2 regions of the Lysinibacillus sp. JNUCC 51 genome follow, and region 2 is predicted to be linked to the other one. Evidence: a T-box and tRNA genes for the amino acid it is inferred to sense, from the RefSeq annotation. Region 2 holds a T-box; the other holds one or more tRNA genes.
What was found. A T-box is a leader RNA that pairs with one kind of tRNA and senses whether it is charged. The one in region 2 lies ahead of ileS (isoleucine--tRNA ligase), so its partner is inferred to be a tRNA-Ile.
Positions count from the first base shown of each region.

Region 1 (16,530 bases), 2.5 Mb from region 2:
ACCCGAAGTCGGTGGGGTAACCTTTTGGAGCCAGCCGCCGAAGGTGGGATAGATGATTGGGGTGAAGTCGTAACAAGGTAGCCGTATCGGAAGGTGCGGCTGGATCACCTCCTTTCTAAGGATATTTTCGGAATACAAACCTAGGGTTTGTAAGATTACGTTTTGCGTTCAGTTTTGAAGGTTCATTCTTACGAATGAAATACTTCAAAACTTGTTCTTTGAAAACTGGATAAAACGACATTGAAATTGTAACAAACACATTTATTTTTTAAGTTTTTTTATAGGCTTAATAACTTGGTTAAGTTATTAAGGGCGCACGGCGAATGCCTTGGCACTAGGAGCCGATGAAGGACGGCACTAACACCGATATGCTTCGGGGAGCTGTAAGTGAGCTTTGATCCGGAGATTTCCGAATGGGGGAACCCACTACGTTTAATCGCGTAGTATCTTGACGTGAATACATAGCGTCTTGAAGGCAGACCCAGGGAACTGAAACATCTAAGTACCTGGAGGAAGAGAAAGAAAAATCGATTCCCTGAGTAGCGGCGAGCGAAACGGGAAGAGCCCAAACCAAGAGGCTTGCCTCTTGGGGTTGTAGGACACTCTATACGGAGTTACAAAAGAGCGAGTTAGATGAAGCGACTTGGAAAGGTCCGCCAGAGCAGGTAAAAGCCCTGTAGTCGAAAGTTCGTTCTCTCCTGAGTGGATCCTGAGTACGGCGGAACACGTGAAATTCCGTCGGAATCCGGGAGGACCATCTCCCAAGGCTAAATACTACCTAGTGACCGATAGTGAACCAGTACCGTGAGGGAAAGGTGAAAAGCACCCCGGGAGGGGAGTGAAAGAGATCCTGAAACCGTGTGCCTACAAGTAGTTAGAGCCCGTTAATGGGTGATAGCGTGCCTTTTGTAGAATGAACCGGCGAGTTACGATTACGTGCAAGGTTAAGCTTTAGAAGGCGGAGCCGCAGCGAAAGCGAGTCTGAATAGGGCGAAATAGTACGTGGTCGTAGACCCGAAACCAGGTGATCTACCCATGTCCAGGGTGAAGGTGAGGTAACACTTACTGGAGGCCCGAACCCACGCACGTTGAAAAGTGCGGGGATGAGGTGTGGGTAGCGGAGAAATTCCAATCGAACTTGGAGATAGCTGGTTCTCTCCGAAATAGCTTTAGGGCTAGCCTCGTGATGAGAATACTGGAGGTAGAGCACTGTTTGGACTAGGGGGCCATCCCGGTTTACCGAATTCAGACAAACTCCGAATGCCAGATATTTATACACGGGAGTCAGACTGCGAGTGATAAGATCCGTAGTCAAAAGGGAAACAGCCCAGACCACCAGCTAAGGTCCCAAAGTAATCGTTAAGTGGAAAAGGATGTGGCGTTGCACAGACAACCAGGATGTTGGCTTAGAAGCAGCCATCATTTAAAGAGTGCGTAATAGCTCACTGGTCGAGTGACGCTGCGCCGAAAATGTATCGGGGCTAAACGATTCACCGAAGCTGTGGATTGACATCTACGATGTCAGTGGTAGGAGAGCGTTCTAAGTGCGTTGAAGTCAGATCGGAAGGACTGGTGGAGCGCTTAGAAGTGAGAATGCCGGTATGAGTAGCGAAAGACGGGTGAGAATCCCGTCCACCGTATGACTAAGGTTTCCTGAGGAAGGCTCGTCCGCTCAGGGTTAGTCGGGACCTAAGCCGAGGCCGATAGGCGTAGGCGATGGACAACAGGTTGATATTCCTGTACCACCTCCTCACCGTTTGAGAAATGGGGGGACGCAGTAGGATAGGGTAAGCGCGCTGTTGGATATGCGCGTCCAAGCAGTAAGGCGTGTGTGTAGGCAAATCCGCACACTGTAACGTTGAGCTGTGATGGCGAGTCCGTATGGACGAAGTTCCTGATTTCACACTGCCAAGAAAAGCCTCTATCGAGGTGAGAGGTGCCCGTACCGCAAACCGACACAGGTAGTCGAGGAGAGAATCCTAAGGTGTGCGAGAGAACTCTCGTTAAGGAACTCGGCAAAATGACCCCGTAACTTCGGGAGAAGGGGTGCTCTTGAGCGTGCAAGCGCATGAGAGCCGCAGTGAATAGGCCCAGGCGACTGTTTAGCAAAAACACAGGTCTCTGCAAAACCGTAAGGTGACGTATAGGGGCTGACGCCTGCCCGGTGCTGGAAGGTTAAGAGGAGTGGTTAGCGCAAGCGAAGCTGCGAATTGAAGCCCCAGTAAACGGCGGCCGTAACTATAACGGTCCTAAGGTAGCGAAATTCCTTGTCGGGTAAGTTCCGACCCGCACGAAAGGCGTAACGATCTGGGCACTGTCTCAACGAGAGACTCGGTGAAATTATAGTACCTGTGAAGATGCAGGTTACCCGCGACAGGACGGAAAGACCCCGTGGAGCTTTACTGTAGCCTGATATTGAATTTTGGTACAACTTGTACAGGATAGGTAGGAGCCAGAGATCTCGGAGCGCCAGCTTCGAAGGAGGCGTCGGTGGGATACTACCCTGGTTGTATTGAAATTCTAACCCATGCCCCTTAGCGGGGCAGGAGACAGTGTCAGGCGGACAGTTTGACTGGGGCGGTCGCCTCCTAAAAGGTAACGGAGGCGCCCAAAGGTTCCCTCAGAATGGTTGGAAATCATTCGTAGAGTGTAAAGGCACAAGGGAGCTTGACTGCGAGACCTACAAGTCGAGCAGGGTCGAAAGACGGGCTTAGTGATCCGGTGGTTCCGCATGGAAGGGCCATCGCTCAACGGATAAAAGCTACCCCGGGGATAACAGGCTTATCTCCCCCAAGAGTCCACATCGACGGGGAGGTTTGGCACCTCGATGTCGGCTCATCGCATCCTGGGGCTGTAGTCGGTCCCAAGGGTTGGGCTGTTCGCCCATTAAAGCGGTACGCGAGCTGGGTTCAGAACGTCGTGAGACAGTTCGGTCCCTATCCGTCGTGGGCGTAGGAAATTTGAGAGGAGCTGTCCTTAGTACGAGAGGACCGGGATGGACACACCGCTGGTGTACCAGTTGTCTTGCCAAAGGCATCGCTGGGTAGCTATGTGTGGACGGGATAAGTGCTGAAAGCATCTAAGCATGAAGCCCCCCTCAAGATGAGATTTCCCATTACGCAAGTAAGTAAGATCCCTCAAAGACGATGAGGTAGATAGGTTCGAGGTGGAAGTGTGGTGACACATGGAGCTGACGAATACTAATCGATCGAGGACTTAACCAAAACGTTTGAAACATTCAATGCACCGTTTATCCAGTTTTGAAAGAACAAGAAAGTTTTTTTAAAAAAAGCTTGCAATTATAACAAAATGTGTTATAATAAATCTTGTCTTTAAAATAGTCTAGTGATGATGGCAAAGAGGTCACACCCGTTCCCATACCGAACACGGAAGTTAAGCTCTTTAGCGCCGATGGTAGTTGGGGGCTTCCCCCTGTGAGAGTAGGACGTCGCTAGGCATATTACCCAGGAGGATTAGCTCAGCTGGGAGAGCACCTGCCTTACAAGCAGGGGGTCGGCGGTTCGAGCCCGTCATCCTCCACCATTTGCCGGTTTAGCTCAGCAGGTAGAGCAACTGACTTGTAATCAGTAGGTCGTGGGTTCGATTCCTATAGCCGGCACCATAGTTTTGAGCCATTAGCTCAGTTGGTAGAGCATCTGACTTTTAATCAGAGGGTCGAAGGTTCGAGTCCTTCATGGCTCACCATTTAAATTGCCAACAAAATATGCGGGTGTGGCGGAATTGGCAGACGCACTAGACTTAGGATCTAGCGCCGCAAGGCGTGGGGGTTCGACTCCCTTCACCCGCACCATATTTTTTAAATTTCATAATTGCCAGGATAAATAAATCTTATGCACATGCGGAAGTAGTTCAGTGGTAGAACACCACCTTGCCAAGGTGGGGGTCGCGAGTTCGAACCTCGTCTTCCGCTCCAAATGTGCCGGGGTGGCGGAACTGGCAGACGCACAGGACTTAAAATCCTGCGGTAGGTGACTACCGTGCCGGTTCGATTCCGGCCCTCGGCACCATTTTTTATTTTAATAATTAGCGCCCGTAGCTCAATTGGATAGAGCGTCTGACTACGGATCAGAAGGTTATGGGTTCGACTCCTGTCGGGCGCGCCAATATAACAAACGGGAAGTAGCTCAGCTTGGTAGAGCACTTGGTTTGGGACCAAGGGGTCGCAGGTTCGAATCCTGTCTTCCCGACCATTTCCTAAAAATATAATTTATATGGGGCCTTAGCTCAGCTGGGAGAGCGCCTGCCTTGCACGCAGGAGGTCAGCGGTTCGATCCCGCTAGGCTCCACCAATTAAAACAAATGAACCTTGAAAACTGAACAAGCAAAACGTAATCAATAAAGTTTTTAGTAGCTAACCTTGAGTTAGTAAAAGAAACAAAATTTTGGACATCAAACATGATGCCAGCAAAACAATTTGAGCTAATCAAATTTCTTTTTATGGAGAGTTTGATCCTGGCTCAGGACGAACGCTGGCGGCGTGCCTAATACATGCAAGTCGAGCGAACAGAGAAGGAGCTTGCTCCTTCGACGTTAGCGGCGGACGGGTGAGTAACACGTGGGCAACCTACCTTGTAGTTTGGGATAACTCCGGGAAACCGGGGCTAATACCGAATAATCTATTTTGCTTCATGGCGAAATACTGAAAGACGGTTTCGGCTGTCGCTATAAGATGGGCCCGCGGCGCATTAGCTAGTTGGTGAGGTAACGGCTCACCAAGGCGACGATGCGTAGCCGACCTGAGAGGGTGATCGGCCACACTGGGACTGAGACACGGCCCAGACTCCTACGGGAGGCAGCAGTAGGGAATCTTCCACAATGGGCGAAAGCCTGATGGAGCAACGCCGCGTGAGTGAAGAAGGTTTTCGGATCGTAAAACTCTGTTGTAAGGGAAGAACAAGTACAGTAGTAACTGGCTGTACCTTGACGGTACCTTATTAGAAAGCCACGGCTAACTACGTGCCAGCAGCCGCGGTAATACGTAGGTGGCAAGCGTTGTCCGGAATTATTGGGCGTAAAGCGCGCGCAGGCGGTCCTTTAAGTCTGATGTGAAAGCCCACGGCTCAACCGTGGAGGGTCATTGGAAACTGGGGGACTTGAGTGCAGAAGAGGAAAGTGGAATTCCAAGTGTAGCGGTGAAATGCGTAGAGATTTGGAGGAACACCAGTGGCGAAGGCGACTTTCTGGTCTGTAACTGACGCTGAGGCGCGAAAGCGTGGGGAGCAAACAGGATTAGATACCCTGGTAGTCCACGCCGTAAACGATGAGTGCTAAGTGTTAGGGGGTTTCCGCTCCTTAGTGCTGCAGCTAACGCATTAAGCACTCCGCCTGGGGAGTACGGTCGCAAGACTGAAACTCAAAGGAATTGACGGGGGCCCGCACAAGCGGTGGAGCATGTGGTTTAATTCGAAGCAACGCGAAGAACCTTACCAGGTCTTGACATCCCGTTGACCACTGTAGAGATATGGTTTTCCCTTCGGGGACAACGGTGACAGGTGGTGCATGGTTGTCGTCAGCTCGTGTCGTGAGATGTTGGGTTAAGTCCCGCAACGAGCGCAACCCTTGATCTTAGTTGCCATCATTTAGTTGGGCACTCTAAGGTGACTGCCGGTGACAAACCGGAGGAAGGTGGGGATGACGTCAAATCATCATGCCCCTTATGACCTGGGCTACACACGTGCTACAATGGACGATACAAACGGTTGCCAACTCGCGAGAGGGAGCTAATCCGATAAAGTCGTTCTCAGTTCGGATTGTAGGCTGCAACTCGCCTACATGAAGCCGGAATCGCTAGTAATCGCGGATCAGCATGCCGCGGTGAATACGTTCCCGGGCCTTGTACACACCGCCCGTCACACCACGAGAGTTTGTAACACCCGAAGTCGGTGGGGTAACCTTTTGGAGCCAGCCGCCGAAGGTGGGATAGATGATTGGGGTGAAGTCGTAACAAGGTAGCCGTATCGGAAGGTGCGGCTGGATCACCTCCTTTCTAAGGATATTTTCGGAATACAAACCTAGGGTTTGTAAGATTACGTTTTGCGTTCAGTTTTGAAGGTTTATAAATAATTATAAACTTCTAAGAGGGCCTATAGCTCAGCTGGTTAGAGCGCACGCCTGATAAGCGTGAGGTCGATGGTTCGAGTCCATTTAGGCCCACCATATATACCTCTTGGGGCCTTAGCTCAGCTGGGAGAGCGCCTGCCTTGCACGCAGGAGGTCAGCGGTTCGATCCCGCTAGGCTCCACCAATAATTTGTTCTTTGAAAACTGGATAAAACGACATTGAAATTGTAACAAACACATTTATTTTTTAAGTTTTTTTATAGGCTTAATAACTTGGTTAAGTTATTAAGGGCGCACGGCGAATGCCTTGGCACTAGGAGCCGATGAAGGACGGCACTAACACCGATATGCTTCGGGGAGCTGTAAGTGAGCTTTGATCCGGAGATTTCCGAATGGGGGAACCCACTACGTTTAATCGCGTAGTATCTTGACGTGAATACATAGCGTCTTGAAGGCAGACCCAGGGAACTGAAACATCTAAGTACCTGGAGGAAGAGAAAGAAAAATCGATTCCCTGAGTAGCGGCGAGCGAAACGGGAAGAGCCCAAACCAAGAGGCTTGCCTCTTGGGGTTGTAGGACACTCTATACGGAGTTACAAAAGAGCGAGTTAGATGAAGCGACTTGGAAAGGTCCGCCAGAGCAGGTAAAAGCCCTGTAGTCGAAAGTTCGTTCTCTCCTGAGTGGATCCTGAGTACGGCGGAACACGTGAAATTCCGTTGGAATCCGGGAGGACCATCTCCCAAGGCTAAATACTACCTAGTGACCGATAGTGAACCAGTACCGTGAGGGAAAGGTGAAAAGCACCCCGGGAGGGGAGTGAAAGAGATCCTGAAACCGTGTGCCTACAAGTAGTTAGAGCCCGTTAATGGGTGATAGCGTGCCTTTTGTAGAATGAACCGGCGAGTTACGATTACGTGCGAGGTTAAGCTTTAGAAGGCGGAGCCGCAGCGAAAGCGAGTCTGAATAGGGCGAAATAGTACGTGGTCGTAGACCCGAAACCAGGTGATCTACCCATGTCCAGGGTGAAGGTGAGGTAACACTTACTGGAGGCCCGAACCCACGCACGTTGAAAAGTGCGGGGATGAGGTGTGGGTAGCGGAGAAATTCCAATCGAACTTGGAGATAGCTGGTTCTCTCCGAAATAGCTTTAGGGCTAGCCTCGTGATGAGAATACTGGAGGTAGAGCACTGTTTGGACTAGGGGGCCATCCCGGTTTACCGAATTCAGACAAACTCCGAATGCCAGATATTTATACACGGGAGTCAGACTGCGAGTGATAAGATCCGTAGTCAAAAGGGAAACAGCCCAGACCACCAGCTAAGGTCCCAAAGTAATCGTTAAGTGGAAAAGGATGTGGCGTTGCACAGACAACCAGGATGTTGGCTTAGAAGCAGCCATCATTTAAAGAGTGCGTAATAGCTCACTGGTCGAGTGACGCTGCGCCGAAAATGTATCGGGGCTAAACGATTCACCGAAGCTGTGGATTGACATCTACGATGTCAGTGGTAGGAGAGCGTTCTAAGTGCGTTGAAGTCAGATCGGAAGGACTGGTGGAGCGCTTAGAAGTGAGAATGCCGGTATGAGTAGCGAAAGACGGGTGAGAATCCCGTCCACCGTATGACTAAGGTTTCCTGAGGAAGGCTCGTCCGCTCAGGGTTAGTCGGGACCTAAGCCGAGGCCGATAGGCGTAGGCGATGGACAACAGGTTGATATTCCTGTACCACCTCCTCACCGTTTGAGAAATGGGGGGACGCAGTAGGATAGGGTAAGCGCGCTGTTGGATATGCGCGTCCAAGCAGTAAGGCGTGTGTGTAGGCAAATCCGCACACTGTAACGTTGAGCTGTGATGGCGAGTCCGTATGGACGAAGTTCCTGATTTCACACTGCCAAGAAAAGCCTCTATCGAGGTGAGAGGTGCCCGTACCGCAAACCGACACAGGTAGTCGAGGAGAGAATCCTAAGGTGTGCGAGAGAACTCTCGTTAAGGAACTCGGCAAAATGACCCCGTAACTTCGGGAGAAGGGGTGCTCTTGAGCGTGCAAGCGCATGAGAGCCGCAGTGAATAGGCCCAGGCGACTGTTTAGCAAAAACACAGGTCTCTGCAAAACCGTAAGGTGACGTATAGGGGCTGACGCCTGCCCGGTGCTGGAAGGTTAAGAGGAGTGGTTAGCGCAAGCGAAGCTGCGAATTGAAGCCCCAGTAAACGGCGGCCGTAACTATAACGGTCCTAAGGTAGCGAAATTCCTTGTCGGGTAAGTTCCGACCCGCACGAAAGGCGTAACGATCTGGGCACTGTCTCAACGAGAGACTCGGTGAAATTATAGTACCTGTGAAGATGCAGGTTACCCGCGACAGGACGGAAAGACCCCGTGGAGCTTTACTGTAGCCTGATATTGAATTTTGGTACAACTTGTACAGGATAGGTAGGAGCCAGAGATCTCGGAGCGCCAGCTTCGAAGGAGGCGTCGGTGGGATACTACCCTGGTTGTATTGAAATTCTAACCCATGCCCCTTAGCGGGGCAGGAGACAGTGTCAGGCGGACAGTTTGACTGGGGCGGTCGCCTCCTAAAAGGTAACGGAGGCGCCCAAAGGTTCCCTCAGAATGGTTGGAAATCATTCGTAGAGTGTAAAGGCACAAGGGAGCTTGACTGCGAGACCTACAAGTCGAGCAGGGTCGAAAGACGGGCTTAGTGATCCGGTGGTTCCGCATGGAAGGGCCATCGCTCAACGGATAAAAGCTACCCCGGGGATAACAGGCTTATCTCCCCCAAGAGTCCACATCGACGGGGAGGTTTGGCACCTCGATGTCGGCTCATCGCATCCTGGGGCTGTAGTCGGTCCCAAGGGTTGGGCTGTTCGCCCATTAAAGCGGTACGCGAGCTGGGTTCAGAACGTCGTGAGACAGTTCGGTCCCTATCCGTCGTGGGCGTAGGAAATTTGAGAGGAGCTGTCCTTAGTACGAGAGGACCGGGATGGACACACCGCTGGTGTACCAGTTGTCTTGCCAAAGGCATCGCTGGGTAGCTATGTGTGGACGGGATAAGTGCTGAAAGCATCTAAGCATGAAGCCCCCCTCAAGATGAGATTTCCCATTACGCAAGTAAGTAAGATCCCTCAAAGACGATGAGGTAGATAGGTTCGAGGTGGAAGTGTGGTGACACATGGAGCTGACGAATACTAATCGATCGAGGACTTAACCAAAACGTTTGAAACATTCAATGCACCGTTTATCCAGTTTTGAAAGAATAATTCTTTCAATTAAATAAGTCTAGTGATGATGGCAAAGAGGTCACACCCGTTCCCATACCGAACACGGAAGTTAAGCTCTTTAGCGCCGATGGTAGTTGGGGGCTTCCCCCTGTGAGAGTAGGACGTCGCTAGGCAATCTAAAGTCTGAGAATTTTTTTCTCAGGCTTTTTTATTTTTAGGCTGTCTTATACAACAAATGTATAGGACAGCCTTTTAGCTTCAGTCAGCAATGTTTTCTGTGCGAAAGCGAAGCGACAGCAACAAATGTTTTCTGTGCGAAAGCGAAGCGACAGCAACAACAATTACGCTAAGGTAAAATCTAAAATTCAAGAGCGTTACGAAGATTATTTAAATAAGATTGGCTAACGGGTAGTTCACTACCATCTTTTAAAGTGACAATAAAATTAGAAGCAAGATCACGAGACATTTTTTTTATGAAATGAATATTAACAATGTAAGACCTGTGAATGCGAATAAAAGATGACGGTAGACGCATTTGAAGTTCTTTAAGAGTAATACTTGTTTTAAATTGTTCCCCCTCCACATAAAACCACGTTTTTTTCTGCAGGCTTTCAATATAAGAGATTTTTTCAATTGCAACAGGATTCCATTCCTCTTCTTGCTTGCCAGTTAAAAATTGAAAGGGCTCCAATTTCTTCTCAGTAAAGGTTGAAGGTAATACTACCACAAGTGCTGCTGGCACATCTAATATGTTTATAGGATAACCTATCCCATAATACGGCGTTTCGAATAAAGAATTATCTAATACGGCATCTGTTCGTTTCCTCGTGCGTAGTACTTGTTCGGCAATGCTACCAGACTGTACTTGTTGACCTATTTCCAAGTTAATGTTTTGATGTCCAGAATGAAAATAGATATAGGTGTTTTCAGCAGCAATTGCAATGGATGAATTGGCTGGAACCCAGTCTTTTAACATTGAAATAAACTGTAGTGAAATATCTTTTGGCAAAGAATTAAACTCATTATTCATTGTGAATATCCCCCTTGTTTGTAAACAGTTTACCAAATTTCGTCGCCAAAAAAAGCGGTTTCATCATTAAAATTTGGTATTTTATCTAAAAATAATGAAAATTCAGATGCGCTGTTATATATTAATTTATAACAAATAAACCTGTTATGGAACAGCAAATTAAAAGTTTTTTAACAGAGTATATTGTATACAAAGGGGAAGGTGGAATTTCAATATGTCAACACGTCAAGAAAAAATCCAAGCATTAGAAAAACAATGGGCAGAGAACCCTCGTTGGGCTGGTATTGAACGCACATATTCAGCTGAAGAGGTTGTTAAGCTACAGGGCTCTGTTGTACTTGAACAAACTTTAGCAACTAAAGGTGCGGCTAGACTATGGAAATCTTTACACGAAGAACCGTTCATTAATGCATTAGGTGCATTGACTGGTAATCAAGCTGTACAACAGGTAAAAGCGGGATTAAAAGCAATCTACTTATCAGGCTGGCAAGTTGCTGCTGATGCTAACCTTTCTGGTCAAATGTACCCTGACCAATCCTTATATCCAGCAAACTCTGTTCCAGCAGTAGTTAAGCGTATTAACCAAGCTTTACAACGTGCAGACCAAATCGACCACGCTGAAGGACGTGTAGATCAATTTGACTGGTTCGCTCCAATCGTAGCAGATGCTGAGGCTGGCTTCGGTGGTCCTCTAAACGTATTTGAGCTTGTAAAAGGAATGATTGAAGCAGGAGCTGCTGGTGTTCACTTAGAAGACCAATTAGCTTCTGAGAAAAAGTGTGGTCACTTAGGTGGTAAAGTGTTACTTCCAACACAAAATGCTGTTCGTAACCTAGTTGCTGCTCGTCTTGCAACAGACGTAATGGGTGTTGATACAATTTTAATCGCTCGTACAGATGCTGATGCTGCTGATATGGTAACATCTGATATCGATCCACGTGATGCTGAGTTTATTACTGGTGAACGTACTCCAGAAGGCTTCTTCCGTACAAAACCAGGCATCAAACAAGCGATTGCTCGTGGTTTAGCTTACGCGCCATATGCAGATTTAATTTGGTGTGAAACTTCTAAACCATCCCTTGAGGAGGCTCGTGAATTTGCGACAGCTATTCATGCTGAATTCCCAGGAAAATTACTAGCATACAACTGCTCACCTTCTTTCAACTGGAAAGCAAATTTATCAGAAGAAGAAATCGCAGAATATCAACGCGAGTTAGGTAAATTGGGATATAAATTCCAATTCGTAACATTAGCTGGTTTCCACGCATTAAACCACTCTATGTTTGAGCTTGCACATGATTATAAAGATAATGGTATGGCTGCATACTCTAAGCTACAACAAGCTGAGTTTGCATCAGAATCAAAAGGCTACACAGCTACACGTCACCAACGTGAAGTAGGTACTGGCTACTTTGATGAAGTATCTCAAACTATCTCTGGCGGTACTTCTTCTACAACAGCTATGGCTGGTTCTACAGAGACAGAACAATTCGTTTAAGTTTCATAAGTACGCGTATTCCTAAATTCATAATCATAGATTAGTCTCCTCCGCTCCTCCTAAAGCGGGGGATGACTACTTAAAATCGCAAAGGTGGGGGAAACAACTGATGGAACAAGTAATAACAGGTAAGCTTAAAATTGTTGGGGAACAAAACGAGCAAACAAAAGAAATTTTAACACCAGAAGCCCTTGAGTTTGTTCTTGCCCTGCACGAAAAATTTGATGCTCGTCGAAAAGAGCTATTAGAGGCTCGTCAAGAACGTCAAAAGCGCCTTGATGCAGGTGAGAAACTCGACTTCTTACCAGAAACAAAGCAGATCCGTGAGGGAGATTGGACAATTGCACCACTTCCAGCAGATTTGCATGACCGTCGTGTAGAAATTACAGGGCCTGTTGACCGTAAAATGGTTATTAATGCATTAAACTCGGGCGCAAAAATGTTTATGGCTTGCTTTGAGGATGCATCTGCTCCGACATGGGAAAACATGATTGGCGGTCAAATTAATATGCGTGATGCTATTAATAAAACAATTGAGTTTACACAAGCATCTAATGGTAAAACGTATAAGTTAAACGGAAACACAGCTGTGTTATTAGTTCGTCCACGTGGTCTACATTTACTTGAAAAGCATGTACTAGTTGATGGCGAGCCGATCTCTGGTAGTTTCTTTGATTTCGGTCTGTATTTATTCCATAATGCTAAAAATGCATTGGCACAAGGGACGGGGCCTTATTTCTACTTACCTAAGCTTGAAAGCCATTTGGAGGCACGGTTATGGAATGATGTCTTTGTGTTTGCACAAGACTATATTGGAATTCCACAAGGGACAATTAAGGCTACTGTCTTAATCGAAACAATTTTAGCTGCATTTGAAATGGATGAAATTTTGTATGAATTACGTGAACATTCAGCTGGTCTGAATTGTGGACGCTGGGATTACATTTTCAGCTATATCAAACGTCTACGCAATCAACCTGAAGTAATTTTACCGGACCGTGGGCAAGTAACAATGACTGTACCATTCATGAAGGCATATACGTCTTTATGTATTCAAACATGTCATAAACGTAATGCTCCTGCGATGGGCGGTATGGCTGCACAAATCCCTGTTAAAGGGGATGACGACGCGAATGCTGTAGCCTTTGCAAAGGTTGCAGAAGATAAGCGTCGCGAGGCAACAGATGGCCACGATGGTACTTGGGTAGCGCATCCTGGTATGGTTGCAACAGCTATGGAACAGTTTGACGCGATTATGACGACACCAAACCAAATCCATAAAAAGCGTGAGGATGTAAATGTTACGGCGGAAGATTTAGTAGCTGTTCCAGAGGGGACAATTACACTAGAGGGTCTTCGTATTAACTGTAGTGTAGGGGTTCAGTACATTGCTTCTTGGCTAAGAGGCAACGGAGCTGCGCCGATTAACAACTTAATGGAGGATGCTGCAACTGCAGAAATCTCTCGTACACAAGTATGGCAATGGATTCGTCATCCAAAAGGTATCTTAGATGATGGTCGTGGCATTACATTGGACTTTGTACTATCTATCTTGGAGGAAGAGCTTGTGAAAATTAAAGAGGCTGTTGGGGAACAAACCTATAACGGTGGTCGCTATGAAGAAGCTGCAGAGCTGTTTAAATCTTTAATTGAACAAGATGAATTTGCGGAATTCTTGACGCTTCCAGGTTACGAAAAATTAGCTTAACTCGCTTTCAACAATCGCTGAAAGAAATTGATTTGAGATACGAATCTACTAAACGAACATATCCGATTTTCCTAAATTGATGTGGACTAAACTCGAATGGAGTCCACCTTATTCCACTATTGTAAGGGGCGGGGTCTGTTCCCCCGTTCCTTACTAAAAAATGAACACAAAAAAGGGGTCTATTAATTAAGTAGAGAGATTTAAATAGGGTAATGATGTCTTACGAGCTTAGATGGGGAGCTTGTAAGGCATTTTTTTATCTTCAAAAAAATGTTCTTCGACCGACACCGGTAGTTGATGAAATTCATGATGCATTTGCAATAGTTACGAAATAGCTATTGTTGAGTTGAAAGGAGATGTCTCTGAGACATCTCCCTTTTCAATTATTTAACTACGGCGAGAATGAAAAGCACAGTGTACTTGTGCAAAAGTTTATTGAAACTGTTAAGAACTCTTTATAATTGTCCCTTTCATCATGCATAAAGAATGATTATTTGTTATATTATCTGTATAACAATTATGGAGATGATAGTAATGTATATTCAAATAGAACCACAGTCTGATGTACCAATCTATGAACAGGTAACCCGAAAAATTATGGAAGGGATTGCAAGAGGGGAAATGAAGCCAGGAGATACCTTGCCGTCTGTACGTAATTTAGCAGCCGATCTAGGCGTAAATATGCACACGGTTAATAAAAGCTATCATGAGCTAGAGGAAAAGGGGATCATTACAATTAGAGCCAAATCAGGTGCTATCATTCGTTCAGCAGAGGAGCGAGCGTTAACTCCTGAACAATTACAACAAATTGAAAAAAACTTAAAGCCTGTTGTGGTAGAAGGAATGGTGCTTGGCGCAACAGCTGAACAAATCGAGCACATGATAAAAAAGGTATTTTCTGATTTGCAAATACCTGCAGAAGGGGTGTAGTAAATGCTACTTGGCGTTTTTTCAACCGTCTACATCATAGCATTAGCTCTACAAGTTTTTGTGCCATATATAGTACGTGAGACAATTGTTTTTGGCGTTACAGTACCTGAACAAAATGTAAAACATCCTGCATTACGTAATATGAAAAAGCAGTATGCTCAATTCGTTGGAATATCGGGTGTCATTTTATTAATGACGATGATTGTTTGCTATTATTACTTTGCACAATCTGAGTTCATGCAAAGTATTTTACTGCTAGGATGCTTATTTGCAATGCTTGCAGTCAGTATGACATTATATTGGAAAAGCCATCAAAAGGTTTTAAAACTTAAAAAGGAAGAGCAATGGGGCCTAAATATAAAACAAGTTCGTGCAGTCGACTTAACGGCTCGTAGTCGTGATGAAATGCTCCCTTGGCCATTTTATGTAATCCCATTTGGTGTTACGGTGTTTCTAATTATCTTTACGTTCCGCCATTATGACCAAATCCCAGATCACATTGCGGTACATTGGGGACCTAACGGTGAAGCGGATTCTTGGAGAAGCAAAACATATTTTACGGCGGTTTCATTGCCGCTTGTTATGCTGATGGTGCAATGTATGATGTGGGGAACTGTAGATTCTATAAAACGTTCAGCAATCAAGTTGGCTGTTAATCGTAAAGAAGAATCATTGGAAGATCAGCTAAAAAGTCGAAAGTATATGAGCTGGAGCATTATGTTATTAAGCTATGGTTTTACTATATTATTTACAGTATTACAGCTAAGCAATATCTATCCTTCAATGACTACAGGAAATAGGCTATTACCGGTATTTATTTTGTTTTTATTGCTTGTTCTGGGCTCAGTCCTTGTCTACGCATGGAAAAAACGTAAGCAGAGGGTGAACTATGGAGACAATGTCGTTTCAGAAGTAATGGATGTTGATGAGGATCGCTATTGGAAGGGCGGATTAATTTATGTGAATCGTCAAGATCCTTCCGTTTTTGTAGAGAAACGCTTTGGGGTAGGTTGGACGATGAACTTTGCAAATCCACGAGGCTATATCGTAATTGGTTTGCCGTTACTTATATTGCTGTTTATTTTTTTCTTTTCGTTATAATATGAAAATATGGAGTTATCAATAATACCCCGGCATTACGTCCGGAATTCTTTCTGATAACTTGACGTCCGCGGAATGGAGCGGATTTATTGTTAAAAGTAAACAAGTTGGATGGAGGTGGACCTGAATGAAAATTCTCGTTGTAGATGATGATGTACATATTTTACAGCTAGTGAATATTTATCTGACAAGAGAGGGCTATCAGGTAATGCAGGCGGAAAATGGACAACAGGCCCTTAAATTACTTGAAGGAAACTTGCCTGATTTGGCTGTTGTTGATGTTATGATGCCGGGGATGGATGGTTATACATTAACAGAGACATTGAGTCAGGATTACGATATTCCTGTATTGTTATTAACAGCAAAAGGCGAGCTTGAGGACAAGGAACGAGGGTTTTTGGCAGGCTCAGACGACTATGTTGTGAAGCCTTTTGAACCTAAAGAATTGCTGTTTCGCATAGCCGCAATATTGCGTAGACTCGATAAGAAAAATCAGGTAACCATCAAGGTGGGTAGGCTCGTTATTGATCGTCGAAGCTTTGAGGTTGTCATTGGGGAAGATACACTTGTCCTGCCTTTAAAGGAATTTGAACTATTGGCATTACTAGCATCCCGCCCGAATCAGGTGTTTACACGTAGTTTTATTATGGAGCAAGTGTGGGGCTATGACTACGATGGAGATGAGCAGACTTTAAATACACATGTGAAGCGGATTCGTGAGCGTCTGCATCGTTATGAACCAGGTGTTGAGATTACAACGGTGCGTGGCGTCGGCTATAAGCTTGAGGTTATTGCATGATGAAAACGTTATATAGCAAATTTGTTTTGACGACGATGCTCGTTATGATTGGTAGCTTGTGTATCGGCTTTTTAGCGACAAATACTTATTATCATCAAGTTGTGAAGGAAAAAAATGATGCTAAAAATGTGAAGATTGCACAGGATATTGCGAAATACATTGAGTCATCAAA
Region 1 covers NZ_CP065545.1:2,294,733-2,311,262, reverse strand. The annotation lists rRNA gene JNUCC51_RS11100 (16S ribosomal RNA) at 1-115, shown strand, start outside; rRNA gene JNUCC51_RS11095 (23S ribosomal RNA) at 297-3,224, shown strand; rRNA gene rrf (5S ribosomal RNA) at 3,342-3,457, shown strand; tRNA gene JNUCC51_RS11085 (tRNA-Val) at 3,468-3,543, shown strand; tRNA gene JNUCC51_RS11080 (tRNA-Thr) at 3,547-3,622, shown strand; tRNA gene JNUCC51_RS11075 (tRNA-Lys) at 3,630-3,705, shown strand; tRNA gene JNUCC51_RS11070 (tRNA-Leu) at 3,727-3,811, shown strand; tRNA gene JNUCC51_RS11065 (tRNA-Gly) at 3,860-3,934, shown strand; tRNA gene JNUCC51_RS11060 (tRNA-Leu) at 3,940-4,028, shown strand; tRNA gene JNUCC51_RS11055 (tRNA-Arg) at 4,048-4,124, shown strand; tRNA gene JNUCC51_RS11050 (tRNA-Pro) at 4,135-4,211, shown strand; tRNA gene JNUCC51_RS11045 (tRNA-Ala) at 4,235-4,310, shown strand; rRNA gene JNUCC51_RS11040 (16S ribosomal RNA) at 4,456-6,007, shown strand; tRNA gene JNUCC51_RS11035 (tRNA-Ile) at 6,101-6,177, shown strand; tRNA gene JNUCC51_RS11030 (tRNA-Ala) at 6,190-6,265, shown strand; rRNA gene JNUCC51_RS11025 (23S ribosomal RNA) at 6,356-9,283, shown strand; rRNA gene rrf (5S ribosomal RNA) at 9,350-9,465, shown strand; gene JNUCC51_RS11015 (LytR/AlgR family response regulator transcription factor) at 9,651-10,322, opposite strand; gene aceA (isocitrate lyase) at 10,537-11,820, shown strand; gene aceB (malate synthase A) at 11,930-13,528, shown strand; gene JNUCC51_RS11000 (GntR family transcriptional regulator) at 14,063-14,458, shown strand; gene JNUCC51_RS10995 (DUF1648 domain-containing protein) at 14,462-15,559, shown strand; gene JNUCC51_RS10990 (response regulator transcription factor) at 15,687-16,358, shown strand; gene JNUCC51_RS10985 (sensor histidine kinase) at 16,358-16,530, shown strand, end outside.
Region 1: it has a tRNA-Ile gene. The T-box ahead of ileS (isoleucine--tRNA ligase) is inferred to sense a tRNA for this amino acid. The anticodon was not compared.

Region 2 (16,530 bases):
AACGGGTTTCTTATTTCATGGGCTATTGACGCTGCTAATTCACAAGTCACCATAAATTTTTCTGCACGGTGAATTTTTTCTTTCATTTTAAACCTTTCTTTCATTCCTTCAATTAAATAAAGAGACAATAAAACAGTCAGAATATTGATCACTATATAATTGAATAAAAAGTGAATAAAATCAGGTTGAACTTTATCGTTTATCCGTATTTGGTTCATTAAAGCGAATATAGAAAAGGAAATAGTGCAAAGAGACATAAGCAATAAGCTGAACAATATTTTTCTTTTTTTATAATAACCAGCAAGAAAATATTGGGATACCATAGTAATGGAAGTGGCCATAAAATATACAATAACTGCAGGGTAGACTCCGTCTCCGCCTAAGTAAAAACGGTAAGAAACAAATATAACAGTAATAAAAATAAAACTCCTAAAACCACCATAGAGAACAGCTAAAAGGATTGGGATAAGCCGTAAATCATATATGTATCCACAATTAAACTTAAACGGGAATGTCATACAAAGAATAATCGCAATGGATGAAAGAAAGGAAATTAAAATAGTATTACGCGCTTCTTTTCCATCTTTATCTAACCAAAATATTTGATAGAAAAAAATACAAATGATAATAATAAATGCATTTAATAATAATGTCGTTATCCCCATGATCAGCGCCCCTAAATTGAGTAATAAATGTTAGAAAAGTGATAAAACACAAATGGTTAAGATAAGTATAAACATTTTTTCAAAAAAAGAAAGATGTTGAAAAAAGTGTAAAAAAAAATTGACTAACCTGCTCCGTTAGCTCAACAAAAAAAGATGCTGCCGCTGCAACACCTTGTTTAACTCTTGCACCCAGTTAGTTGAAGAAGAGTTTGTTAGTCAGATATAATGATTACATTTTCTGCAACTTGCTTTTGACCAGTAGAATTAGGGTTATCAACTAAATCAAAGGATACTTTCTGTCCTTGTTTAAGGAATCTGAATCCATTCAGAAATCTTTCATTATCAGGTAAAATCGAACTAAAATGAACAAAAACATGATTTCCATCATCACCGTCAAGCATGTTACGACCATAACCCTTTTCATCTTTAAACCATTTAACAATACCCTCTCTTTTCATATCTCTTCGACCTCTAATTCATTTTTTTCTCAACACTGCTCCGTTAGCCTCACCTGTTAGTTTAAGTACGTCTCTTCAACAAAAGTAAATGAAATATTCTAAAAAAAGAAACTATTACTTCGATAGTTTAACTAAGTGGTGGCGAACTTTTAAGAGGAATCATAAGAAAAAAGAGCTGTCTAAAACAGCTCAAAGATCTAAGAAAAACATCCGTTAGTTTACATACATTTCTTCAATAATACGAAAGAGTCGTACTTTCATTTTAATTAACATTACTTATTTGATTTCCTCAGCCAACTCCAAAATAATTCCTTCTGGACCACGAACGTAGCATAATTTATAACTTTCTTCATATTTCTGTATCTCACTAAAGATTTCCGTACCCTTCTTTTTCAATTTGGCAACAACCGCTTCTATATCTTCAACAGAAAATGCAATATGTCGGATACCCAGTGTATTTGCAAAGGTTTGCTGAACATCTTTTTCATCTGACGGTGAATAAAACTTGATTAGCTCTATCCATGTCTGACTGTCTTTCGTTCCCAATCCTACACACGCTACTTTAGCGTCATTAAGCCCAACTGCATATCCCATTAAATCTCCATCCATTTCCCATTCGCCTTTCACCTCAAGTCCAAAATCGAGAAAAAACTCTTTAACGGCAGAGAGATCATTTACGATTACACCCACATGATCTATTCTTTGGATCTTCAAATTTCATACCTCCATTGTTTCTGTTATTTTGCAATATCCTGTATTCAAATTCTAGTATTAACAAAGGGGCGATTAATATAATAAGATACCAGGTTCCAAAAGCGTCGTTTGGTCGCCTTCCAAAAAATGTTATTCAATAATATGGCCCTATTGTTGAAAGTCACAAAATATAAAAAATGACGACTTCATACATACGTTGTTAAGAAGTAAACTATACTAATAAAGTACAAATGATTTTGTGCTTTATTAGTTTAGTTCGATTCATCAAAAAGGATTGGATACTTACAGAATTTAAGGTAGGAATTATTAAGAAAAGAAGGAGAGATACGATGTTCGATCAAGTTGCATATTTTATTTTTAGAGCCCTGGTAATTCTAACGGTTTTGGTTGTTGTGTTTGGAATCCCTCTTGGGGATACACTGATTAGAAAAAAATAAGACTGCATCCAAATGGATGCATTTTTTTGATTTTACATTTTGCTTCGTTTCTATAATAGATTTAGGGATTGGAGAAAAAAAGTGGACCATATTGAAGTAAATCCCTCCGGTAGTTGAAGAAAAATAGCGTCGCTTATTAAACAATCGCGCCTTATTGTGGAACAAGAAATGTAAGTTGTCTCACTATCTCATTTAATATTAGTTTTCCAGCCTTTTTGTAGTTGTTTTCGGATGTAAACAATTTGTCCAATATGGTAAGCGTTATGCGTAGACATATTTCCCAGTACCCCCCACCACTTTGCAGTCTCTGGGAAACCATTCACTTCACTTTCAACCTTTTCTTCAGTTAGTAGATCTTGCCACTGAAGCAGAACCTTTAGGAGGCACTCTTTTAAGTCAGCAAATCTTTTATTTTCCGGAACAATAAAGCTTTTATTATTATCACCTATTGGCGCAACAGCATTCAGATGAGATTTTTGGTACCTCTTTTGCCATGTCTCATTCCAGTAAAGTAGATGTTGCACAATTTCAGCGATACTGTTACTTTCATCGTTTGGTTTCCAAAACGCTTCTTCCTCTGACAAGTTTGCTACTGATTCCGAAAACGGAGCGTAAAAGCTAGGGTCGTTCGCATTTGCTAACAACTGATCGACCAAAACATCTTTAGCATGAGACACTTCAATCACACTCCCTTTTAATTACTGTTTCATCCTTATATATCTGTGAGGATATCCATTTATCAATCATAAAACCCTAAAATCTTTCATACTTTCTCCAAAAATATAGTGTGAAAACCACATCAAATTCTGCTTCATAATAGCTACGTGAACCCCTGGTTGATCAGAACTATATGCCATTCCTTTAAATATAATTAATTCTGTATCAACTTCCATATCCTTTAGACCCTGATGTAGCTCATATGCATTTGTAATTGGAATTCTTGCATCCTTTTCACCATGTTGAATTAAGGTAGGTGTACAGGCTGATTTAATATATGTCATTGGTGATGTTTTCCTATATAAATCTGGATCATTCCATGGAGTATTTCCTAAATGCATTCTAATAAAGTAAGGGATATCTGTATTTACATAATGAGTACTCCAGTTCGTAATTCCGCCCCCAACTGAAATAGCTTTAAACCTACTACTAAATGTAGCACAGAAAGCTGATATATATCCCCCGTTACTCCATCCCATAACTCCTACTCTATCTTTATCTACAATCCCTTGATCAACTAATTTATCCACTCCAGAAATAACATCATCGTAGTCAGCCAGTCCTTGTTTTCTATAGTTTGCTTTTAAAAATTCATTACCATAACCAGAACTTCCCCTGTAGTTTGGTTCTAAAACTATAAAGCCTTTATCGATAAACTGTTCGATAGGATATTTCTCATTAAAACAGTCTGAAAATATTGGAAAGGATGCCCAGGCCGGTCCACCATGGATTACCACTAATAAGGGATATTTTTTATTTGCGTCAAATTCTACTGGGGTTGATAAAACTCCCTCTATTTCAAGACCGTCACTACTTTGCCATGAAATTATTTCTCTGTTACTTTTAAGCCTTCCATTGAAAAAGCTATTCTCATTCGTTATTTTTTCATCGTCTAAATAGATTTCAAAGGTTTCATTTGTAATAGCCTTATTATAGGTTGAATGATTTCCATCCCTTGTTATTGAAGCATCCATTATAAAGCAATCTTCTTTTTCGCTTAACATTTCCACAGTGCCATCGTCAGATAGCAAACCAATAAGATAATTAGTTTTATTCTGCCATCTAATTAAAATTCCTTTAGATGTCCATCGTAATGGAATAACCGTACTATCAAAATCTGTTAAAGGTTGAATTAGCTCTCCATTATTAATATCATATATCTCTAGTGTACTGTCTTGTATATGAGTCTTATAGTAAGCCTTCTCCCTTATGCTTGCTGAGTAACATATTTTACTACCATCAGGAGAAAAGCAAACGCTCCCTCCCAACAACTTATCTATATTAATCTTTTGTAGTTCACCAGCTTTAATATCTAGTATGTATAGATTTCCATTAATATAATCTTCCATATTTGGGCTTGGTGTAGCCATTAATACAACCTTTTCCCCATCATTTGAAATATCAAACTCTTGGACATGAAAATCCTTACCCTCAGTTAGTTGATAAACAACGCTATTTTCGTGTTCATTTATCACTTTTTCTATTTCAATGTAATATAAACAATTATTCTGGTATTCCTTACCTATATAACGGAAATCTCCATATAGTTCCTTACGTTTCTTTATCGTCTTAGATTCTATTGACTGTGCAACATAATAAAAGCCCTTGCCAGTAGGCTCCCATTTGAAATTATTGACCCCTTCTTTCTCATCAGTAATTTGAACCCCACTATAACCATCTATGGACTTAACAAAGATCTGATTTTTCTTATTATGCCCATCACCAACTGGGCTAAGGTATGCGATATTTCTAGAATCTGGAGACCATAATGGGCAGGTACTATCTATATCCCTAGTTGTTAATGGGTAACACTGCCCCTTATCTTTTTCATATATCCATACATGATTCCTATATGTATTGTCATTCCAGTTAGCTGTCTTTTTGACAAATGCTACGTTATTGCCATCGTCACTTATGTTTGTATCTGATAAGGTTGGTAGAGAAATAATCTCTTCTATACTTAGATATGTTTTTTCATTCATTTTCTTTAATACCGCCCCTCGTTATCTCTCTCCCAACAAAGTTAGCAGGTACAGGGCTTAGTTCTAATTCTCTTGCCCAAACAGAAAGTTGACCTATGTGGTGAATTTCGTGAGTAATTATATGGTGTAAAATATCATCAAAAGTGTATTTATCTTCATCCCAAGAAATACTGACTAGTTGTTCTCTTAAACCTCCTAAATTTGTTTTTATAAATTCAGCTATTTCATTTCGTGTTTTATCTGAAAGAGATTTAACCTTTTCAAGTGTATTATAATCAGCAAACTGAAATACTTTATCTTCTTTGCCTTGAATACCACGAATCCAACTATATTCCACATCAATTATGTGAAAAAGTGTATATAATATATTCCCTACTCCACCCCTGCGTTCTTTTAATAACTCTTTAATTGTCAGTTGATTGCACCAGTCAAACCATTCATCTCTTACATGCCAGTTATATTCAAAGAATTTAATCATTGTAAGCACTCCAATCTAGGTTATTACATTATATTTCAATTTAAATACAACTATTTCCTTCTTCAGTAACTTGCACCGTTAGTAAAAAAGCGTCTTCAATTGTTGTAAGTAAAATAGAAAGTTTCACAAATGACAGAAAATAGATTATACTTAACTAACTATCATATTCAAAAAGGAGCATTTCCTATGACCGAGAATAATCATTCTGAAGTAACCCCAAAAAAAATCAGCCTGCAAGAGGCCGTGAAAAAGCAGCTTGAAAACAAAAAGAACCATTCCTCTTCTAATAAAGGAAAAAAGAAAGCTGACCTTTCAACAAAAAAAATGAAAAGCCAGCAAACGAAAAAAACAAGCAATACCCGTAGAAAAATGGGTGTCTAATTTACTGACAATATCGGAAGACATATTACTGTTGATTTTGTTAAAAAAGGACCGAAAAAGGGAAGAATACACGGGATTTCCACGGAATTAAAGTATCAGGCTTACAGATGGATAGATTGGACGTGTACAGGAAATCCACTCTAAATAAAAGAAATGAAAAAGCATTCAATGGTTGAAGTAACCCCTGAATGCTTTTAAATTATTTTATCCTTCTTTTCATTTTATAACGTGTTTAGCTAAATGCTTCGTAAAAAAAGAGCTGCTTATGCAAGTCAATGATTTTCAAGTAAAACACCCCATGGGTTCTAATTCACATATAGCTTCAAAACATTTCCCTGTTTTTCATACCTTCCATTTATTACTCCGATTCCATCAATTTTAAGTGAATCGACATTTTCAATGGGATTAATCTTTAATATTAGATGTAATTTAATTATTTTATGAAGTCCATCCTTACAATAGGCAATAACAGGTTGTTGTACAAAATAGTCTTCTTTGTTAATTCCAACTTTTATAAAGTTCTTATGTAAAAGCTTATTTTCAAATGAGACGATATTCATCGGGTCAAAAGATTTAGCAGTTATTTCACCTTCAATAAATAGATGAATTCCTTTTTGTTGTTCAAAGTTTTCAAATGTATTTTTTCTATTTTGTATAGCAAAATTAATTACCTCCTCTGTTTCAGGGCTTATTTCTATGTTACTTATTTTTATAACGTCATCCGAAAGCTGTTTAAATATATCGTATAATGTTTCCTCTTTACCCCAAAAACTTTCCTTCCATCCTGGTGAAAACTCATCTAGTAACAAACACATAAACAAACCTGAACTATAACAACTCTTTCGTATATCAGAAGTAGATTCATATTTGTCTTTAAGGTTTTGTCCATATTTTTTTAGAACTGATTTGTAAGCTATAGGGCTATTTTCTGAGTAAGCTTTTAGTTCAACATACCACGCAGGTCCTTCAATTGTTTCAATTAAATTTTCATATAATAAATTATTATTAAACTTAGCAGTTCTTTTTTCTCTCAAGGCAATGAATGTATTAAGATATTGTTTCTTTTTAATAATATTATTTTCTAAAACCGCACTATAAAGGTTGATTCTTTCCTGATTTCGTAATTCCACATTTTCTTTTGATAACGGATATGTGATTCCCAGAATTTCATTCGCAAACCGTGTTTCGCCTTTAACATATTGAAAACCGTGGAATAATTCGTGTACAAGAATAAAATATAAACTTTCGTAATCCTCATATAATTCTATATTTACAATTGCTGTTGGATAATCATTATAAAGAATAAGTGTACAACCCATAAATTGTTCATCCCAATTTAAAATTTGGTAATTACTTTGTTGATTTTTTTTCATTCTAGGATGGTTGAAAAGATAAACATAACTCTTATCATATAATGCATAAGCAACCGATTCAAAACCTGACCAATAATTATTCAAATTTGCATTTACTAAGTCTTCGGAAATTCGATCAAGATATTTATTCATTCTTTTTATCCTCCTTATAAAAATTCATTATGTCTAAATTCTCTTTGGGATGAAAAAAATCCTTTTCAAAACGGGGCTTATGCAACTATCCTGTACCGTTAGTTCAATAAAAAAAGAGAGCTGCCTAAGCAACTCCATGTTCTTCAAGTAAAGCACCCCGTTTGCTCAATAAGTAGTTTATTTAAGCAACGGTTGAAGACCTATTAGCAAGGGTGCATACACGATTAGTGGAATAAGCAAAATTACTACACCAATTTTTTTATTTCCCTTTTGTAATAGCAAAAGAGAAGTCATGAAAAATAATGGGTAAATAATAAAAGCAATTATTAATATACCATAAACTAATTGATATAGTTTTCCTGTAAATGCTCCCGTGAATGGGATTAAAATCCATTCTAGTATGCTAAACGCAATAACCAATATCCATAACCATTTAAGTGTCATCACTAATCACCTCAATATCCCTGATTGGTCAAAAAAGGTAAAAATTCTTATTTCACTTTATCACCGATTAATATTTATTAATTTTACCAAATAAACCTAGTTGCTGTTCAATTAAAGTGCTTCATTAGCTCAATAAGAAAAGCTCCTTTGTTCGAACTGTGAACTATAAATAATTGAAATAAAAAACAATTAATGTTCAGAATTTTCTTAATATATAATTTAGGTTATGTTATAATTTTCCTTATCGTAACAAGGAGGTATAAGTCCAATGGTAAAAAAATAATAAGAGAAAATCTTAAATTATTTTAATAACTTTAGAATATACATGTAGATTTTCTCTTTCATGAATGAATATATTGAAATGAGGAAAAATTCCATGTTAAATAAATTAAGTGATACTATTTATTATTTATCTAATCAAGATGATAGAGAACGACCAACATTAGGATTGGTATGTGGTAACCGATATAGTCTTATAATAGATTCTGGTAATTCTCCTCAGCACGCTAAGGACTTTTTACTAGAAATCTAGAATCTAAATGTACCACCAGTTAAATATGTTGTTATTACCCATGCACATTGGGATCATTTCTAAGGAATGAACGAATTTGATGCAACGGTTATAGTTAATAGTCAAACAAACGAAATAATAAAAGAATGGCAAAGTTTGTCTTATGATGATAGTTCACTTCAAAAGTATGTGACCACTAGTCAGATGAGTGCTATGTGTATGAAGATTATACAAACTGAGATGCCAAATAGGGACAGTTTTAAGTTGAAATCTCCAGATGTAATCTTTGAAAATACATTAACTATTGATTTAGGAAACAAAATTTGTATTCTCAAAAGTATCAAAAGTACTCATACGATGATTCTAAAATCATTTATATTCCTGATGAAAAAGTTATCTTTTTAGGTGATTGTGCATATGGTACGACCACAAATTCTTTATTTCATTACAAGCAATCATTGTTATCGCCTATGATTAAAGACATTCAAAAATTTGATGCGGAAATGTTCCTACTGGGACATGAATCTATCTGTGATTTAAATGAAATGAATATATATTGGGAAGAGTTAACAACAGCAAGTCAAGTTGTAAAATCCACCTCACTAGAAAATGCGATAGAGTCCTTTAAAGCAGAAAATAAACGGGACCCTAATGATAATGAAATATTTTTCATAAAAGCATTTGTTAATGACCATATTATTCAGTCACAATAGTTATCTAGAAAAGTAGCCCCCTCATTTGAATGAGGGGGCTTTTAACTGTCTACCCGAGCATTTTCTACGCTTAGCTAATCATTTCTTCTGTCGATCCGAGCAGTTTCCCGGCTCAAGCCAACCAGTGAATTTGAAACTTACCTGACACGAAAGATATTACAGTTTAAAATAAACAGTAACTTTTTCATCGAACACTTCTGTTTCCAAATATCTTTCTCCGTGATTGTCATCCGAATATTGAATATCATTTAACAACACATTAGCCTTGAGTAACGATTCATGCTGTTGGATGATAGTTGTTGCTTTAGAACTTCCAGCAATCGAAATCGATACATACTGTTCAACAGGAAGTTTCCATTTTTTGCGTGTATCTTGAATTGTGCGAATTAGTTCCCTAATCTGTCCTTCTTCAAGTAAGCTAGCTGTCAGATGAACATTCATAAGGACTCGACAAGAAGCATCTTCGGCTAAGATATAATGTTCCTTCACAATAGATTCAGTTAACACATGTGCCTTTAATAATGTTGCCTGTTCCCCATCAATCGTTAACGTAACTGAACCTGTTTGCTGTAATACATTTTTCTCCTCATCAGGTAAATTCACTACATAATCTTTTACTTTGTTCACTTTTGGTCCAAACGCTGCACCAGCCGTTTTAAAATTAAGCTTATAATGAACTGTTTCATATGCTGAAAAATCATTTGTCCAAACACATTCTTTTATATTTAATTCATCTTTTACGAGCTCGCTATATGGTTGATAATCTGTTAACTCGCCATCAACAGCGACAATCATTTCACTTACCGGCTGCTTTACTTTGATCCCTTGACTATTACGTATGCTGCGACCTAGCTCTACGATTGTTAATATATTCGCCATTTCTTTTTCAAGCTTTGTATTCAATAGTTGATCATTACATGTTGGGTAGTTTTGTAAATGAACACTAAATCCTGATAATTGTCGATATAAATCCTCTGCGATAAATGGAGTGAATGGTGCTAGTAATTGGCAAATTGTTGTTAGTAACTCATACAGTGTACTATAAGCACCTCGTTTATCCTCTGTCAGCCCATTTGCCCAAAATCTTGCTCGTGAGCGACGGATATACCAGTTACTTAGCTCTTCCACAAGCTTGCCGATTTCGCGTGTTGCCTGTGTAAATTGATATTCATCCATAGATTTTGTAACGATCTGGATTGTATGATGCAATCGAGAAAGTATCCAATGATCTAACTTTGTACGTGTACCAGTCTTTTCTGCATCGTATTGGAAACCATCTATTTCTGCATATAGCTGATAAAATTTGAACGTATTATCTAATGTATCTACTAGCTTTGATTTCGCATCCATCACAATTTTTTTTGAAAAACGTTTAGGATTCCAAGGGGAACTGTCGACTAAGAACGCCCATCGTAAAGCATCCGCTCCGTACTGCTCTATCAGTTCAACCGGCTCTAACGCATTCCCTTTACTTTTCGACATTTTCTGCCCATGCTCATCTAAAACATGCCCTAAAGAAAGTACATTTTTATAAGGTGCCTTTCCTGTAAATAAAGTAGAAACCGCTAATAAACTATAGAAAAAGCCTCGTGTTTGATCGATACCTTCGATGACCACATCAGCAGGAAATTGATTGTTAAAAGTAGTAAGGTCTCCAAAAGGATAATGATGCTGAGCAAACGGCATTGAACCACTATCAAACCATACATCAATCACTTCAGGTGTACGTTCCATGTCACCACTACACTTTGGGCAAGTACACACAACTTCGTCAATATACGGCTTGTGAAGCTCGATGTCATGTAAAGTGCCCTTTGCTAATTTTTTTAAAGATGCAATACTATTTGGCGCCTCTTCATAACCACAATCCTGACAAACCCACACATTTAACGGTGTACCCCAATAGCGATTACGGCTAATATTCCAGTCCACTAGGTTTTCTAAGAAATTACCAAATCTACCGTGTTTAATATGATCAGGATACCATGTAACTTGTTCATTATTTTGTAAAAGTTTATCTTTCAATGCAGACATATTGATAAACCAGCTGTCAGTCGCATAATAAAGCAATGGTGAATCACAGCGCCAACAATGAGGATAGCTATGCTCATATTTTTCCTTATCAAACAATAGCTCCTTTTTAGCGAGCATTTTAATGATTTCGACATCGCAATCTTTCACAAATTTACCATTAAGCTCTGGAACCTCTTCTGTATAGCAACCCTTTAAATCAACAACATTGACAAATGATAGCCCATTTTGCTGAACCGTCTTATAATCGTCCTCCCCATATGCAGGTGCGATATGAACAATTCCAGTTCCACTGTGCTCTGTAACATAATCCGCTAGTACAACGACATGACCCTTATCAACTGTTACATAAGAAAAAGGTGGGGTGTACGATACACCTTCAAATTCACGCCCTTCATGTTCACTCAACACTTCAACAGAATCAGCAAAAACTTTATTCACTAGTGATTTTGCTAAGATATAGACTTTATCGTGCTGCTTCACTCGAACATATATGAGCTTAGGATTCATGGCTAATGCAACATTGGCAGGTAATGTCCATGGAGTCGTTGTCCAGCCAAGAAAATATTCATCTTTATCCTTTAGCTTAAACATTGCCGTGACAGATAAATCCTTTACATCCTTATAGCCCTGTGCAACTTCATGAGAGCTTAATGATGTTTGACAGCTAGGGCAATATGGTGAAACACGGTGCCCCTTATATAAAAGCTTTTCCTTATGCACATGGCTTAAAATATTCCAAACAGACTCAATATAATCATTACTTAGCGTTAAATACGGGTCATCCATGTCAATCCAATAGCCTAGCTGCTCAGTAAAGGAGCGCCATTTCTTCTCATAGGTAAAGACACTTCCCTTACACTCTTGAATAAATTGTTCGACACCATATTTCTCAATTTCTTGCTTACCAGAAATACCAAGCTTTTTTTCCACGCCTAACTCTACAGGTAAACCATGTGTATCCCAGCCAGCTTTACGTTCAACTAAATAACCTTGCATCGTTTTATAACGAGCAACGACATCTTTAATAGTTCTGCCAAATGCGTGACCTACGTGTGGTAAACCATTCGCTGTTGGCGGTCCTTCGTAAAATACAAAAGGCTTATTGTCAAAACGGTTCGCAACAGACGCTTGGAACGTTCCTTCTTGTTCCCACAATCGACGAATCCTTGTTTCTCTTTCTACAGTCGTTTCTTTCTTCTCTTCAGCTTGCATGTAAATTCCTCCTATACTAATTGTATAAAAGGCATACAAAAAACCCCGTCCCAAGTAAGGGACGGGGTTAACCGCGAATACCACCCTAATTCTATTGAATCAACGTTCAATAGCACTCAGCAACGTACAATCATACGTGTTCTTTTTAACGGTAGACACCCGGATTAGCTTACTATGTTCAGCCAATCTTCTCAGAGAGGATCTTCATGTAACACCTGCACACCGACTTCCACCAATATGTCGGCTCTCTGTAGAACAAAATGAAACACTACTCTTTCTCATCAACGAATTTGTATGCTTTTATTGTCAATCATCTTAACAAACTAATTATTGTCTGTCAATAATTTCAAAGCACTAATATTGGTAGTAATTTTCCTATAATTCATCAAGACATGCTTCGATGCTTTTATGAAGAGTTGCGAACTTAGGCTTCCCATTTGTTTTAATATAAAAGCTTTTCACAAAGGATTTACAGTTAAAAACTAAAATTCTGTGATGCTGTACATCGAGCTGCTCTTTTTTTACTTTTAAAGTTGCAGGTAATTCTTGTAGCAATTTAATGATCTCTTGCTCCTCTAAACCACGTTCATGCATAGTGAAAATAGGTGTTAAAATCCGTTCATCTTCATTGTGAATGAAAGCATAATCTTCTTGCAAAATGGCGTTAAATAATGTGCCTACTACTTCAATATAAGAGTCTTTATTTAATTTCGGATTTTTCACCAATTCATCGATTGCATCAGCCATATGGGCAACACTATGAGCCCAACCTTTCACCGGCACGTAGCCTCTTACATCCTTTTCAGCTGATAAATATGCTAGTAAACGATCTTTACACTCATTTATGTTGTGCTCAGATAAAAAATTGTCTTCGTTATCTCTATATAAAATAAGTGCGATTAAGAGCGACGTAAATGTGCGGGTAAAAACTAAATCTGATTCCCCTTCTTCAATCCCTTTACATAATAAATTATTCAAACATTCCTCTAAAAGCTCAGTTAAGAGTGAATGCTCGAGTAAGTTCTTTTCACGAATCAATTCATAAAAAGACCCATAAATTAAGTTATCTCGTAGTTCACTATCTAATGAACCGATATGTAACATCATCGATTGTATGAGTTGAGTTTGGTCCTCTTGCTGCCATGTTTTATTTCCACTGCTTATGTTTGTTAGTATTTCTTTTAATTCAATTTCCTTAAGTAGGTTTTTATTTAGTATCATTTCCAATCTTTCTCCCCTTACCTTTTGTGAATTTGCATAATCGTCTGTTACCACACCAGCCGATCATACAAATACTTACAATAATTGTACACTAATCCAAATATAAAAACAGCAACTTAAATTCTTCTCATTATTCGAACACAACTCCGAATTGACTTTTTCTAATTTTTATCAGAAAAAGGCTCAATGACCGCTTTTTCGTTTGAAGAAAGCACAATATTCGTTGATGGGGTTCCATAAGGCATTGCCTCATCAATAAACTGCTCCAATGTTTCCACTGAATTGGTTGCAATTTTTACAATATAACTTATTTCACCTGCTACACGATAGCATTCAAGAACATCGGGATGTGCGTTACAAAAATCCGAAAGACTCCTACAATCAATTGATTTAAATAAAATAATAGCTTGAATGTCGCGATTCAACTTTTTTAAATTTACTTTTGCACTATAAGCTTCAATAATCCCCTGCTCTTCTAATTTTTTAACCCGCTCAATAACTGCTGGGGATGATAAATGAACTGTAGCCGCCAATTCTTTCATCGATATTTTTGCATTTCGCTGCAATTGCTGTAAAATTTCTGTATCTATTTGGTCCATATGAATCCACCTTTTTTAATAAATTAAATTTAATAAAATTCCTTTTATTATAAAGTAAAACATCTAAATTACATTATACAGATTCTGTCATTGAATAGCCTCATTTATTACAATTAAATATATAAAGGAGGCATTAACAACATGAAAAAAACATTATTACTATTGGCAAACGGTTTTGAGGCTGTTGAAGCGAGTGTTTTTACAGATGTACTTGGCTGGAATAAATGGGAGGGCGACGGTACAACAGAGGTCGTGACCGTAGGGTTACATCACCAATTGCAATGTACATGGAATTTCAATGTAGCACCCGAAAAATTACTTCATGAAATTTCATTAGAGGAGTTTGATGCCCTAGCGATTCCTGGGGGTTTTGAGGAAGCTGGATTTTATAATGATGCCTTTAGCGATGAGTTTCAGGCAGTTGTTCGTCATTTCGATGAACATAAAAAACCGATTGCTACGGTTTGTGTAGCTTCGCTAATTTTAGCCCATAGCGGAATACTACATAATCGCAAAGCTACTACTTATAATCACCCAACAAGTAAACGACTGGCACAGCTACAATCCTATGGTGCAGACATCGTCAATGAACGAATTGTTCAAACTGGACATATTATTACATCCTCCAATCCCGGCACTGCATTCGACGTTGCCTTTAGCTTACTAGAAATGCTGACATCTGAAGAAAATACAAAAAAGGTAAAGGACTTAATGGGATTTAAATAATTTAATGAAGCTGTCTCATAGCGTTAAGTTGAGACAGCTTCATTCCGTTTAATTTGATAATAAATGATGTAACTTCAATCCAAATTCTTTGCTTTTTGTAACCAATGAAATTGTTCTTGTTCTTCCAAAATTATTAATTGGTAAGGCAAAAAGCTGAAGATGACCGATATTTTTAGCCATAAGCTCTGGTACAATCGTAATTCCCATTCCAGAACTTACTGCTCCAAAGATAAAATCCCCAAAGTTTACCTCAGTAATAATATTAGGTGTGTAACCAAGAGATTGTATTTGTTCCACTATGTCCTTCCTTGAATCACAAGGAGCTTGATGAACAATAAGCGGCTCCTCACATAATTCTTCCAGATCGACTGCTGTTCTTGAATTAAAACGATGATTCAACGGAAACACAGCATAGTATGGTTCCGTAAACAATTCACAACTCCACAAAGATTCTCTCGAATATTTCGCATCCACAAAAACTGCATCAAGTCTACCTTTTTGTAAAGATTGCAACAGTTCATTTGAAGTATTTTGAATCATTAATGTTATAGGTCGATCTAGTTGCTTAAGTTCATTCATTTTATTTGGCAAATAGTAAGTAGCTAAGCTAGGCAGACCACCGATGGCAATTGGATTGCTCTGACTAAATTGCTGTAATTCGTCACGAATAGCTGTTATCTCATTCAAAACTGGTGTAATACGAGTGTTAAAACGTTCACCAGCCTCCGTTAATTCAATACCAATGGATGTCCTATGGAATAGCTCGATGCCAAGATTATTCTCTAAGTTTCGTATATGTTTACTTAGTGCAGGTTGGGAAAGATTAGTGATTTGAGCAGCTTTTGAAAAACTTTTCTGATTGGCTGCAGCAATAAAACTATATAACCATTCTACATTCATTATATTCCTCCACATCCTATAACGATTCGTTATACCCTTATAAAATAGTGATTGTTCCATATTCTTATTTTTCTAGTAACCTATTAAATATACAAGGTGCTTCGATTATAACATAACGTTATAGGTCGTCTATACTTAACATCTTTAATATTTTTGGAGGTTCACTATATGAAAAATGTTTTATTATTATCATTCGGTATGTTTGCTCTTGGATTTGATGCCTATGTAATCGCAGGGCTCCTTCCAGGAATTAGCGATACATATCAAAAAAGCACATCACAAGTTGGCCAGGCTGTGAGCATTTTCACATTATTTTACGCTATCTCAGCGCCGTTATTTTCTACTTTACTTGCAGGAAGACCAATTAAAATAATCTTAATATGGTCAATGCTTATCTTTACAATTGCGAATAGCATTACAGCTTTAGCTCCGACCTTTTCTATTCTTCTACTATCGAGAGCGATTGCGGGGACAGGGGCTGGTTTATTTTCACCATTAGCAGTTGCGGCCTCTTCAAAGTTCGTATCAAGTGATAAGCGAGGGAGAGCATTAGGATTGACTATTGGAGGAATGAGTATGGGAACAGTGCTTGGGGTTCCTTTAGGTATTTATATATCAAACTTATTTGATTGGAAAGTAACACTTTGGCTATTAGTTATGATCGGTCTTATTGCTGTTTTATGTATGTATATTTTCCTGCCCGATTTTCCAACAACGCCTCCCCCTACACTTAACGAACGATTAAAGATGTTCCTCGATAAAAGAGTAACTATAACTGTAGGTATAACATTTTTCGCCAGTGTTGCAAGCCTTGGATTGTATACATATCTATC
Region 2 covers NZ_CP065545.1:4,835,152-4,851,681, reverse strand. The annotation lists gene JNUCC51_RS23490 (ATP-binding protein) at 1-665, opposite strand, end outside; gene JNUCC51_RS23485 (cold-shock protein) at 878-1,123, opposite strand; gene JNUCC51_RS23480 (VOC family protein) at 1,400-1,837, opposite strand; gene JNUCC51_RS23475 (DinB family protein) at 2,463-2,951, opposite strand; gene JNUCC51_RS23470 (S9 family peptidase) at 3,018-4,973, opposite strand; gene JNUCC51_RS23465 (DinB family protein) at 4,966-5,451, opposite strand; gene JNUCC51_RS23460 (hypothetical protein) at 5,638-5,832, shown strand; gene JNUCC51_RS23455 (hypothetical protein) at 6,138-7,337, opposite strand; gene JNUCC51_RS23450 (hypothetical protein) at 7,515-7,781, opposite strand; gene JNUCC51_RS23445 (hypothetical protein) at 8,616-9,005, shown strand; gene ileS (isoleucine--tRNA ligase) at 9,162-12,251, opposite strand; T-box leader at 12,306-12,545, opposite strand; gene JNUCC51_RS23435 (DUF2785 domain-containing protein) at 12,627-13,472, opposite strand; gene JNUCC51_RS23430 (Lrp/AsnC family transcriptional regulator) at 13,634-14,071, opposite strand; gene JNUCC51_RS23425 (DJ-1/PfpI family protein) at 14,213-14,797, shown strand; gene JNUCC51_RS23420 (LysR family transcriptional regulator) at 14,846-15,697, opposite strand; gene JNUCC51_RS23415 (MFS transporter) at 15,866-16,530, shown strand, end outside.